DNA from 2 places in the Brucella sp. TWI432 genome. Region 2 is predicted to be linked to the other one. Evidence: riboswitches for the same ligand, from Rfam matches in the RefSeq annotation. Region 2 holds a riboswitch; the other holds the start of a gene.

Region 1 (5,760 bases), on a different contig from region 2:
AATCAGCAAACATTGCAATCTGGGAAATCGTATCGCTGCGGAAGATAATGGCAAACTCATCATCACCCAAACGCGCCAAAAACTGCTCGCAGGTTGTGATGCTCTTGAGGCGTGCGGCCACCTGCGTGAGCAGCAAATCGCCGATCTGGTGGCCCCTGCTGTCATTGATGGTCTTAAAGTGATCGATATCAAGATAGAACAGCGCAAATGCCGGTGCGCGCTCACCCTTTTTCAGAATAGTTTCGATATATTGTGAAAAATAGGCGCGGTTCGGCAAGTCGGTCAGACTATCGTGCATGGCAATATGTGTCATGCGCTGTGCGGTCTGTGTGCGCTCGGTAATATCTTCCATGAGCCCAATCAGATAACGTGAACTGCCACCATCAACGGGTGGGATTGGACGCTTGATGATCCGCAGCCTGCGTGGCGTCCCGTCCGCGCTACGAATATCACGCTCAAGGGTCAAAACACCCTCGCGGCGCATCGCCAGACGATCCTGCTGCGTCAGAAGCTTTGCTTCCTCACGTGGGAAAATTTCCGTATCAATTGAGCCAATTACATCCTCAATTTTATAACCGCTTATCGTGGATGCAGCCTTGTTGTAGAGAAGGTAACGGCCTTTGTCCTGCATGTCCTTGATGAAGACGCCAAGCGGCATATTGTCGATAAGGCCATCAAGCAACGACTGGGTATGGCTCGCCTGACGGTTGGCCTCCTCAAGCGCGGTCATATCCTGCACGATCGCAAGAATTGCCCGCCTGCCTTCAAAGATGACCTCACGCCCATAGGTCACAACATCAATGATCTGGCCATTGGCTTTGAGGTGCTGCCAGCTTTCGGGCCGCTCCAGATCACTTCCACTGCGCACGGCATCCAGCATCCGGTCCCGCTCGGCTTGCGGACGAATATCCAGAACTGTCATCTCAGGTATTTTGTGAGCCGGGTATCCATAAAGCGCGTAAGCCGCTTCATTCATCACGATAAAACGCAATGTCTTTGGATCATACACCCACATAGGTGTCGGGTGCGTTGTAAAGAGAATGCGAAAATCCTCTTCGGATGTGCGCACCAAAGCAGCGTCCGAGTGAGCCCCACCGGCTTCCCGATTCCTCATCATTGTCCCCTCATCAGACTGGCCCTGATCCAATCTCCCCGCGAGAGGATGTCTCCAGGAATAAAGTAAGTCGCCTGCAATGGACGACATTCTCCCCTGCATTGATTTAACGCATGGTTATTTAAAAAGTCATATAGAAAATTGGGGTGCTTATAAATTTATTTGCAGATTGCAATTCTTAAGGCTGCTTGACCCACCTGCCGTTCCGTCCTATGCCTAAAGCACAAAATTCGTTGGGGTGCCTCATCAGAGGCTGAGAGACGCTGATCGCGTTAACCCATTGAACCTGATCCGGGTAATACCTGCGTAGGGAACGGAGTTTGGCGCGTCGCGAACAAGGAGGAAATATCCTCCATGGGGCAAGGCCCCAAAAGCAAGTTCATGACGTCTCAATTTTCCGTTCGGAATGAGAGACGACATGATGGATTTAAGACAAAGCCTCTCCCGAACCAAAGCAAGCAGTGGTGCATCCGTGCCTATCTGCGTGACGATTGCCGGCTCCGACAGCAGCGGCGGCGCGGGCATTCAGGCTGATCTCAAGAGCTTTTCAGCGCTCGGCGTCTATGGCGCGAGCGTGATCACCGCAATCACAGCGCAGAACACACTGGCCGTCACAGCTGTCCATGACATTCCGTCTGAAATCGTTGCTGCGCAAATCGATGCCGTCTTCAGCGATCTCAATGTGGCTTCCGTCAAAATCGGTATGGTGTCCGTGCCGCAAACCATTCTGGCCATCGCCAAGGGCCTTGCATCATTCTCCAGACCGGTGGTTCTTGATCCGGTGATGGTCGCGAAATCCGGCGACCGGCTTTTAAGCGAGGCCGCAATCTCGACATTGCGCGATGAACTGATCCCACTTGCAAGCGTTCTAACGCCCAACAGGCCGGAAGCTGCTTGCCTGCTCGATTGTGCGACTGCGCGCAATGACGATGAGGCGGAAGAACAGGGACGCGCCCTGCTCAAGCTCGGCGCAAAGGCCGTGCTCATGAAGGGCGGACATGCCGAAGGCGATGTCTGCACTGACCTCCTCATCCGCAAGGACCTGCCAACCATTACGCTGGAAGCGCCACGTATCGACACACAGAACACCCACGGCACCGGCTGCACGCTTTCGTCGGCCATTGCAGCCGGCCTTGGCAAAAGTCTTTCGATGGAACAAGCACTGCGCGAGGCTCACGCCTATCTGCAAGCGGCGATTCGCTCGGCAAACAGCTTGCAGGTCGGAAGCGGACACGGCCCCGTGCACCACTTCCACGCTTTATGGGAGACGGTATAATGCGCGTTACCATCATCGGCGCAGGTGTTGCCGGCCTTGCCTGCGCTGCCGAGTTCAATGATCAGGGACATGCTGTCACTGTGATTGCCAAGAGCACCGCAATCGGTGTTGACTGCTGCTCATGGTTTGCAGGCGGAATGCTGGCACCATGGTGCGAAGGCGAGAGTGCGGAAGAACCCGTCGTCAGACTGGGACAAGAGGCGATTGGCTGGTGGGAACGGCATGTCTCAACGGTCCATCGCAAGGGCACGCTGGTCATATCGCATAATCGCGATGCAACCGAGCTTCGCCGCTTTGCCCGTCGCACCCAAGCCTTTGATACGATTGATCAAGAACACATTGATGCACTGGAACCGGACCTTGCAGGCCGTTTCCGGCAGGGGCTTTTCTTTGCGCAAGAAGGCCATCTCAGCCCACGGGAAACACTGATTGAGCTTGCCGAAAACCTGCAAAAGAAAGGCGTGGTCTTTCATCTCGGACAAGATGCGAAAGACGTCAAAATCGACACAGATATAACGGTTGATGCACGTGGTCTGGCAGCACGCGATCAGCTTACCGATCTGCGCGGTGTGAAGGGCGAAATGCTGATTGTGCGCTCGCGCGACATCAATCTTTCGCGTCCTGTGCGCCTGCTGCATCCGCGCATTCCGCTTTACATCGTACCGCGTGGCGACGGCATCCACATGATCGGCGCAACCATGATCGAAAGCGATGAGCGCGGCGGCATCAGCGTCCGCTCGACGCTGGAAATGCTAAGTGCCGCCTATGCACTGCATCCTGCCTTTGGCGAGGCAGAAATTCTGGAAACCGGCGTCGATGCCCGCCCCGCCTTCCCCGACAATCTGCCGCGTGTGCGCAAGCGTGGCCAAACAATCTATGTCAACGGGCTTTACCGGCACGGCTTTCTGCTCTCGCCTGCGGTTGCACGCATGGCGGTTGCAGCAGCAACCGGAGCCGAACAAGGACAAGAATTTTTAGAGGAAATGGCATGACCATTGTTCTGAATGGCGAGGTCTTTGAGACCACGAGCACCAATCTTTTCGCTTTGCTTGCAGAAATCGAACTGGATGAAGCGGTGGTTGCAACCGCGCTCAATGGTGAATTCATTGCAAGCGACGAGCGCGAAGAAACCCTGATCCGCGAAGGCGACCGCATTGAAGTGCTCGCCCCCATGCAGGGAGGCTAAAGATGCTGGAATTTTACGGAAAAACATTTGATAGCCGCCTGCTCTTGGGAACGGCGCAATATCCATCACCCGCTATTCTTGCCGACAGCGTTCGCGCGTCCAAGACGGAAATCGTGACGGTCTCGCTGCGGCGCGAGAGCGGGAACCAGCGTGCAGGTCAGGACTTCTGGACCCTCATCAAAGATTTGGGTGTGTCGGTTCTGCCCAATACTGCCGGGTGCCATACGGCACGCGAGGCCGTGACCACGGCAAAAATGGCGCGGGAAATTTTCGGCACCAACTGGATCAAGCTTGAAGTCATCGGCGATCACGACACGCTGCAACCCGATCCATTCGGGCTGGTCGAAGCAGCGCGTATTCTCTGCGACGACGGTTTTGACGTCTTTCCCTATATGAATGACGATCTGGTGGTGGCGGAAAAACTGATCGAGGCAGGCTGCAAGGTGCTGATGCCTTGGGGTGCGCCGATTGGTTCAGGTCGCGGTCTCAACAATCCTTATGCGCTGAAAACCATGCGCGCGCATTTCCCCGATATTCCACTGGTTGTGGATGCAGGGATTGGTGTGCCATCGCACGCTGCAACCGCCATGGAGCTTGGCTTTGATGCCGTGCTGATCAACACCGCCGTTGCAAAAGCGGGTGATCCCGCCGCCATCGCCCGCGCCTTTGCGCTCGCCGTTGAAGCTGGTCGCATCGCCTATGAAGCCGATCCGATTGAAGCCCGCGACATGGCTGCCCCCTCCACCCCCCTTATCGGAAAGGCGTTTGTGTAATGGCCCTTGATCCGTTCTACCCGATCTTTGACAGCGCCAGCTGGTGTGAGCGCATGGTGCCGCTTGGCATCAAACTCGTGCAGCTGCGCATCAAGGATAAGAGCGATAGCGAATTGCGCACCGAAATCCGCGCAGCCCGTGACATCTGCGCCCGCTATGATTGCCAGCTCATCATTAATGACTACTGGAAACTGGCTATTGAGGAAGGCTGCGACTTCATCCATCTCGGTCAGGAAGACCTTGATGACGCCGATCTTGATGCAATCCACGCGAGCGGCGTGAAGCTCGGTGTATCCAGCCATGATGAGGCAGAACTTGATCGCGCATTAGCGCTACGGCCTGCCTATATCGCACTCGGTCCGGTCTATCCGACCATTCTAAAAAAGATGAAATGGCATGAACAAGGACTGGACCGCGTCAGTCAATGGAAAGCGACTTTGGGCGATATTCCGCTCGTTGGCATTGGTGGCATGAATGTGGATCGTGCGCCCGGCGTCTTTAAAGCCGGAGCCGACATTGTTTCAGTCGTCACCGACATCACCCTCAATCCTGATCCGGAAGCCCGCTTGCGGCAATGGATCGAAGTTACACGCCCCTATGTAAAGTAGTTTCTGGAGGAAACATTGAAAAAACTGATTTTTGCTGCGCTTTTCAGCGCCACGGCTTCGTTCGCCCTGATGTCAGCTCAAGCAGCTCAGGCGAGCGATAAATTCAAACTCATACTCGACTGGTATGTAAACCCTGATCATGGCCCGATTATCGTGGCCGACAAGCTCGGTTACTTCAAGGATGCTGGTCTCGATGTGGAAATCATTGCACCTGCGGACGCATCCGTGCCACCAAAAATGGTAGCCGCGGGACAGGCCGATCTGGCAATTTCGTATCAGCAGCAGGTGCATCTTGATGTCCACGCCGATATTCCGCTGATCCGCGTTGGTACTCTTATCGATTCCCCGCTCAACTGCCTGATGGTCCGCGATGATGGTTCGGTCAATTCAATTGCCGATCTCAAAGGCAAGAAGATCGGCTTCTCGGTAGCCGGCGTTGAAGAAACACTGCTCGGCACAATCCTCGGCAATCACGACATAAAACTTTCTGATATCGAGCTGATCAATGTGAATTTCTCTCTGGCACCGGCGTTGATGTCAAAGCAGGTCGATGCCGTGATGGGCGCCTATCGCAACATCGAACTCAACCAGATGGCGGTTGAAGGGGTTGCTGGCAAATGCTTCTTCGTCGAGGAAGAAGGCGTGCCGGTCTATGACGAGCTGGTCTATGTTGCCAATGCAAACAAACTCGATGCTGCGGAAAAGGAGAGGATTTCGCGCTTCCTTGCAGCCACCGAAAAAGCCGCGCAATATATCGTCAATCATCCAGAGCAAAGCTACGATCTGTTTGCGTCCTATAGTTC
Region 2 (5,760 bases):
TTCGCTTCTCGACCGTTTTGTCGATGCAGGATTTAATTTTATCGACACGGCGGATGTCTATTCCGCATGGGCGCCGGGCAATGCCGGTGGTGAATCCGAAACCATTATCGGCAACTGGCTGAAATCCCGCGGTCTGCGCCACAAGGTTGTGATCGCCACCAAAGTCGGCTCCGAAATGGGGCCGAATGAAAAAGGCCTTTCACCAAACTATATTCGCAAAGCCGTCGATGCCTCCCTCAAACGACTGCAAACAGACTATATCGATCTCTATCAATCGCATTGGGATGACCCCGAAACGCCGTTTGAAGATGTTCTTGGCACCTATCAGGAGCTGATCAAGGCGGGTAAAGTGCGCGCAATCGGTGCGTCCAACCTGACATCGGAACGCCTGACAGAATCGCTTGATGTTGCAAAGCAGCATGGCCTGCCGCGTTATGAAACCCTGCAGCCGCTTTACAATCTCTATGACCGAGCCGTTTTTGAAGATGGTCTTGAAGCGATCTGCCGCGACAATGATCTGGGCGTGATCAATTATTATTCGCTGGCTTCCGGCTTTCTGACGGGCAAATACCGCTCAAAAGATGATCTTGGTCAAAGTGCGCGCGGTCAAACGGTTGAAAAATACCTGACAGATCGCGGGTCGCGGATTATTGCAGCACTTGATCAGGTAGCCCGTGCCAATGACGCCACACCGGCACAAATCGCCATTGCCTGGCTGATTGCACGCCCCTCCGTCACAGCCCCGATTGCCAGCGCCACGCGCCTCACCCAGCTTAATGAGCTGCTCGATGCCGCACAGATCAAGCTGGATGCTGATGCGATTGCCCTGCTCGACAAAGCGAGCGCTTAGAGAGTTTTCGAGGGATAATAATTATCCCTCGATTTCCTCGCGCAACATCTCCAGCTCCAGCCATTCTTCTTCCATGGCTGCGTTTTCGTTGCGCTTCTTTTCAAGAAGATCGGCCGTTTTCGCAAACAGTGTCGGGTCTTTGGCATAAAGCTGCGGATCGGCAAGCTTGCCTTCCAGCACGCTGATTTCCTTCGCAAGCGCATCCATTTTGCCGGGTAAGGTTTCGAGCGCGAATTTCTGCTTATAGGAAAGCTTACGCTTTTCATCACGCTTGGCCTGCGGCGCTTCACTACCCTTGTTATCAGTGCCAGCGGTCGCCGTTTTGACGTTGCGTCGTGCCAGCGCTTGTTCCTTACGCTGCGCCATCATATCGGCATAGCCACCGGCATATTCGAGCCAGTTGCCATCGCCTTCCGGTGCGATTACCGACGTCACCGTGCGATCAAGGAAATCGCGGTCGTGGCTGACAAGGATAACGGTCCCCGGAAAACCGGAAACCAGTTCCTGCAACAGATCAAGCGTTTCCATGTCGAGATCGTTGGTCGGCTCGTCGAGGATCAAAAGATTGGCAGGCCGCGCCAGAACGCGCGCCAGCATCAGGCGCGCCCGCTCACCGCCGGACAGTTCGCGGATTGGCGTCCGCGCCTGTTCGGGCTGGAACAGGAAGTCTTTCATATAAGAAACGACATGACGCTGTTCGCCGTTGACCACCAGGTTTTCACCACGCCCATCAGTGAGATAATGCGCGAGCGTATCATCAAGGTTCAGGCTTTCGCGCTTCTGATCAAGCTCAGCCATTTCCAGATTAACGCCAAGACGCAACGTGCCTGAATCGGGTGCGAGTTTGCCGGTCAGCATCGACAAAAGCGTCGTCTTGCCAGCCCCATTGGGTCCGACAAGACCAATACGATCACCGCGCTGCACACGGATCGAGAAATCATGAACGAGAACACGCTCGCCATACGCCTTGTTAAGCTTCTTCGCTTCAATCACCAGCTTGCCCGATTCCTTGGAATCACTGGCCGTCAGAACAGCTGTACCCTGCGCCTTGCGATGATCGCGGAAATCGGCGCGCATGGAATGCAGCTCACCGAGGCGGCGCATATTGCGCTTGCGGCGTGCGGTCACGCCATAGCGCAGCCAATGTTCCTCGCGCGCAATCTGACGCCCAAGCTTGTGATGGTCACGCTCTTCTTCTTCAAGAACCTTGTCCCGCCATTCCTCAAAATGCCCAAAGCCCTGATCGATACGGCGGGTGATGCCGCGATCAAGCCAGACTGTCGAGCGGCTGACATTTTCCAGAAAGCGGCGGTCGTGCGAAATCAGAACAATGGCTGAGCGAATCTGGCGCAGCTCATCTTCGAGCCATTCAATGGTCGTCAGGTCGAGATGGTTGGTCGGCTCGTCAAGCAGCAGCACATCCGGCTGCGGAGCAATCACGCGGGCAAGGGCTGCGCGACGCGCTTCCCCGCCAGAAAGATGATCGGGCTTTTCCTCGCCAGTCAAGCCCAGATGTTCCAGCAGATAGGTCACGCGGTGCGGATCGTCTGTTGGTCCAAGACCTGCTTCCACATAAGCGCGGACATTGGCAAAGCCTTCAAGATCAGGCACCTGCGGCAGATAGCGGATGGTGGCACCCGGATGCTTGTAAATTTCGCCGGAGGTTGCTTCGACCATAGAAGCGGCAATTTTAAGCAGGGTGGATTTGCCGGAACCATTGCGTCCGACCAGCGCGATGCGGTCACCGTCACTCACCGAAAGGGCTGCATCTTCCAAAAGCGGCGTGCCGCCAAAGGTAAGCTTGATCTGATCGAGGCGAAGAAGCGGAGGTGCCATGGTTCTCTTTGAAAAATGCCGTTGAAATTTCTGCCCTGCTTGTCGGGGACAAAACGCATTCTGTCAAATGATAAGGCCAAAAAAGCAAACAGGCCGGGTTAACCCGGCCTGCTTTTGAATTCGAAACCGCTAAACGGTCAGCTTAGTTACAAGGTGCTTCGTAAACACGACCGTAATTGTCGCGGTAACGGCAGTACTGAACACCATTACGGGTCTGTGCTGCACCAAGAAGCGTACCGGCAACGCCACCGATCGCTGCGCCAGCCAGAGCACCACGGCCATTGCCGCCGATAGCACCGCCAGCAAGTGCACCAAGAGCTGCACCACCAACACCATAGCCGGCAGTACGCTGCTCATTCGTCGTGCATGCTGCCGTTGAGAACGCAAGCGCACCGACGATTGCAATCATGGTAAGACGTGACTTCATGAAACAATCTCCTAATAGAGTTACACCAACACCGACTTTGCGTCCCCAATTTCGGCGCAAGGCGGACAATTCCCGCTGAGGCTATTTACAATACGTTTCGCTCGTCAGCGTCAAGCGGTTTCAATTGGTAAGGTTAGCAGCCATAGTAAAGATCAGCCCCCTCATTCAAGTTGGCTACAAGTATCGCAAGTCCTGAACGCACGGAAACGCAAAGAGTTCCACGCACAATATTGGAAACCGTCCATGAAGAACCAAAAGGAAGGGTCACGTTGTCTAACGGCCACTCTGCATTTGTGATTGAAAGTCCTTCGACTTTGCAGAAATTCACGACGCTGAAAGACGTGCCATCGGGAAAATCATAAACATAGTCTCCCCTAACAACCGGCCAGGCTTCCTCGACCCCGCTTGAAAGCAGAATATCCCGCCCCTCTGCGGCCTGCGCCGTTGCCATCGTAAGATGCAGCAAGGTGTGATCCGTGCGCGGGCCACCAAATGCCCCACATAAAATGACCTTCTCAGCGCCGCGCGCAAAAGCTTCCGAAAGTGCAAGCTCGCCATCAGTCATATCTTTGGCACGTGGAAAACTCTTCTGCGGAATATGCGCATACTGCTCTTTCAACGCCTCAGAAGCGGAATCAAAGTCCCCCAGCCACAGCTCAGGTTCAACACCCAGCTCCGCTGCATGGCGTATGCCACTGTCGGCGGCAAGAACGCGCGCTCCCGCAATCTGATTTTTCAGACGATCCGTGACAACGAGATCGCCGCCAAGTAAAATGACAAATGTGCTCATAAACCGCTCATAACATGCGGAAATTCTAGCTGAAAGCCCGCATTGCGAACCCTTGCCCTTCCTGAAGCAAACATCTATTGTTGCCGTGCTCTAACGGGGTGCCATTCGTTCTTAGAATGGCTGAGAAGCCGCACACCGGCTAACCCGCTGAACCTGATCCGGTTTGTACCGGCGGAGGGATTAGATGCTGACCGATTTCCCAAGCGGCGCTCAATCTTTTCGAATAAAAGAAAGGAATGCCGTTATGCGGCTTTTATCTCTGCTTACCCTGTCGCTGAGCGCAGCTTTTGCCTTTGCGCCTGTTGCCCACGCCAAAGACAAGCTGACCATCTACACCTATGACAGCTTTGTTTCCGAGTGGGGCCCAGGCCCAAAGGTCAAGGAAAACTTCGAGAAAGAATGCGATTGCACGCTCGAATGGGTTGCATCGGCTGATGGCGTCGCCCTGCTCAATCGCCTCAAGCTTGAGGGCGGCAATACCAAAGCAGACATCGTCCTTGGCCTCGACACGAACCTGACGACCGAAGCGCGCGCCACCGGCTATTTCGCGCCGAGCGGCATTGATCTTTCCAATGTCAAAGTGCCGGGCGATTTCAAGGACGATATTTTCGTGCCTTATGACTACGGCTATTTCGCCGTTGTCTATGATTCCGAGAAGCTGCCCAATCCGCCGAAAAGCCTCAAAGAGCTGGTCGAAGGCGATCCGTCGCAAAAAATCGTCATTCAGGACCCGCGCACATCGACACCGGGCCTTGGCATTCTGCTCTGGATCAAATCGGTCTATGGCGATCAGGCAGCCGAAGCATGGGAAAAGCTGCAGAAGCGCATTCTCACGGTGACGCCGGGCTGGTCGGAAGCCTATGGCCTGTTCACCAAAGGTGAAGCACCAATGGTGCTCTCTTACACCACCTCCCCTGCCTATCACATGATTGCCGAGAAAACCGAGCGCTATAAGGCACTGGCATATCCTGAAGGCAATTACCTTCAGATCGAACTTGCTGCCCAGACAACAACAGGCGCCCAAAACCCGCTCGCACACAAATTTCTCGCTTTCATGACCGGCCCCGGCTTTCAGGATGTGATTCCCGAAACCAACTGGATGTATCCGGCAGGCAAGACTTCGCAGCCGCTTGCACCGGCTTTCGACACATTGCCGAAGCCTGAAAAGACCCTTCTGATCCCAGCCGACGCGGTTGCGAAGAACCGCAAGGCATGGGTCGATGAATGGCTTGACGCTTCAAGCAAATGATCAAAGCACCGACCAGAACCAGCGCTGCTCACACCATGCCTGCGATAAAACAACTCGCGGGCATGCTGGCGCTTGGCTTTCTTGCGGTGCTGGTCGGTGGTTCGCTTCTTGCGCTGGCATTAGAAGCCAGCGGCTTTGATACGGATGTCTATTTCGACAATTATCTGCTGCGCGTCGCCCGTTTCACACTCACGCAAGCTGCGGCATCGGCTCTGCTGTCAGTGCTGTTTGCCATTCCGGTAGCGCGGGCGCTTTATGCAGAATCAAACTTTCCGGGTCGAAGCCTGATCCTGCGCCTTTTCGCGCTGCCACTCGCCTTACCTGCCCTTGTGACGGTGCTGGGCATCACCAGCATTTACGGGCGCAACGGCTTTATTGCGCAGCTTTCGCAAGCAAGCAGCTATCCGCTCTCACCCGATATTTACGGCATCACCGGCATTTTGATCGCGCATGTGTTTTTCAATATGCCGCTGGCTGTCAGACTCATTCTCGCGACTTATGACTCAATACCCGCCGATTACTGGAAGCTTTCAGCACAACTTGGCATGGGAAGCCCGTCGCGCTTTCGCCTGATTGAATGGCCCGTCATTCGGCGCAATCTGCCCGGC

What was found. A riboswitch is a leader RNA that binds a small molecule or an ion and turns the genes downstream of it on or off. The one in region 2 is predicted to bind thiamine pyrophosphate.
Positions count from the first base shown of each region.
Region 1: another riboswitch for thiamine pyrophosphate. It lies ahead of thiD (bifunctional hydroxymethylpyrimidine kinase/phosphomethylpyrimidine kinase); the one in region 2 lies ahead of thiB (thiamine ABC transporter substrate binding subunit).

Region 1 is NZ_JBDJNL010000001.1:357,388-363,147, reverse strand. Features, by position in the region: gene ABE527_RS01690 (putative bifunctional diguanylate cyclase/phosphodiesterase) at 1-1,114, opposite strand, end outside; TPP riboswitch at 1,339-1,444, shown strand; gene thiD (bifunctional hydroxymethylpyrimidine kinase/phosphomethylpyrimidine kinase) at 1,536-2,390, shown strand; gene thiO (glycine oxidase ThiO) at 2,390-3,382, shown strand; gene thiS (sulfur carrier protein ThiS) at 3,379-3,576, shown strand; gene ABE527_RS01670 (thiazole synthase) at 3,579-4,349, shown strand; gene ABE527_RS01665 (thiamine phosphate synthase) at 4,349-4,957, shown strand; gene ABE527_RS01660 (ABC transporter substrate-binding protein) at 4,973-5,760, shown strand, end outside.
Region 2 is NZ_JBDJNL010000006.1:122,077-127,836, forward strand. Features, by position in the region: gene ABE527_RS11365 (aldo/keto reductase) at 1-850, shown strand, start outside; gene ABE527_RS11370 (ABC-F family ATP-binding cassette domain-containing protein) at 872-2,686, opposite strand; gene ABE527_RS11375 (YMGG-like glycine zipper-containing protein) at 2,829-3,113, opposite strand; gene ABE527_RS11380 (thiamine diphosphokinase) at 3,247-3,903, opposite strand; TPP riboswitch at 3,988-4,100, shown strand; gene thiB (thiamine ABC transporter substrate binding subunit) at 4,148-5,152, shown strand; gene thiP (thiamine/thiamine pyrophosphate ABC transporter permease) at 5,149-5,760, shown strand, end outside.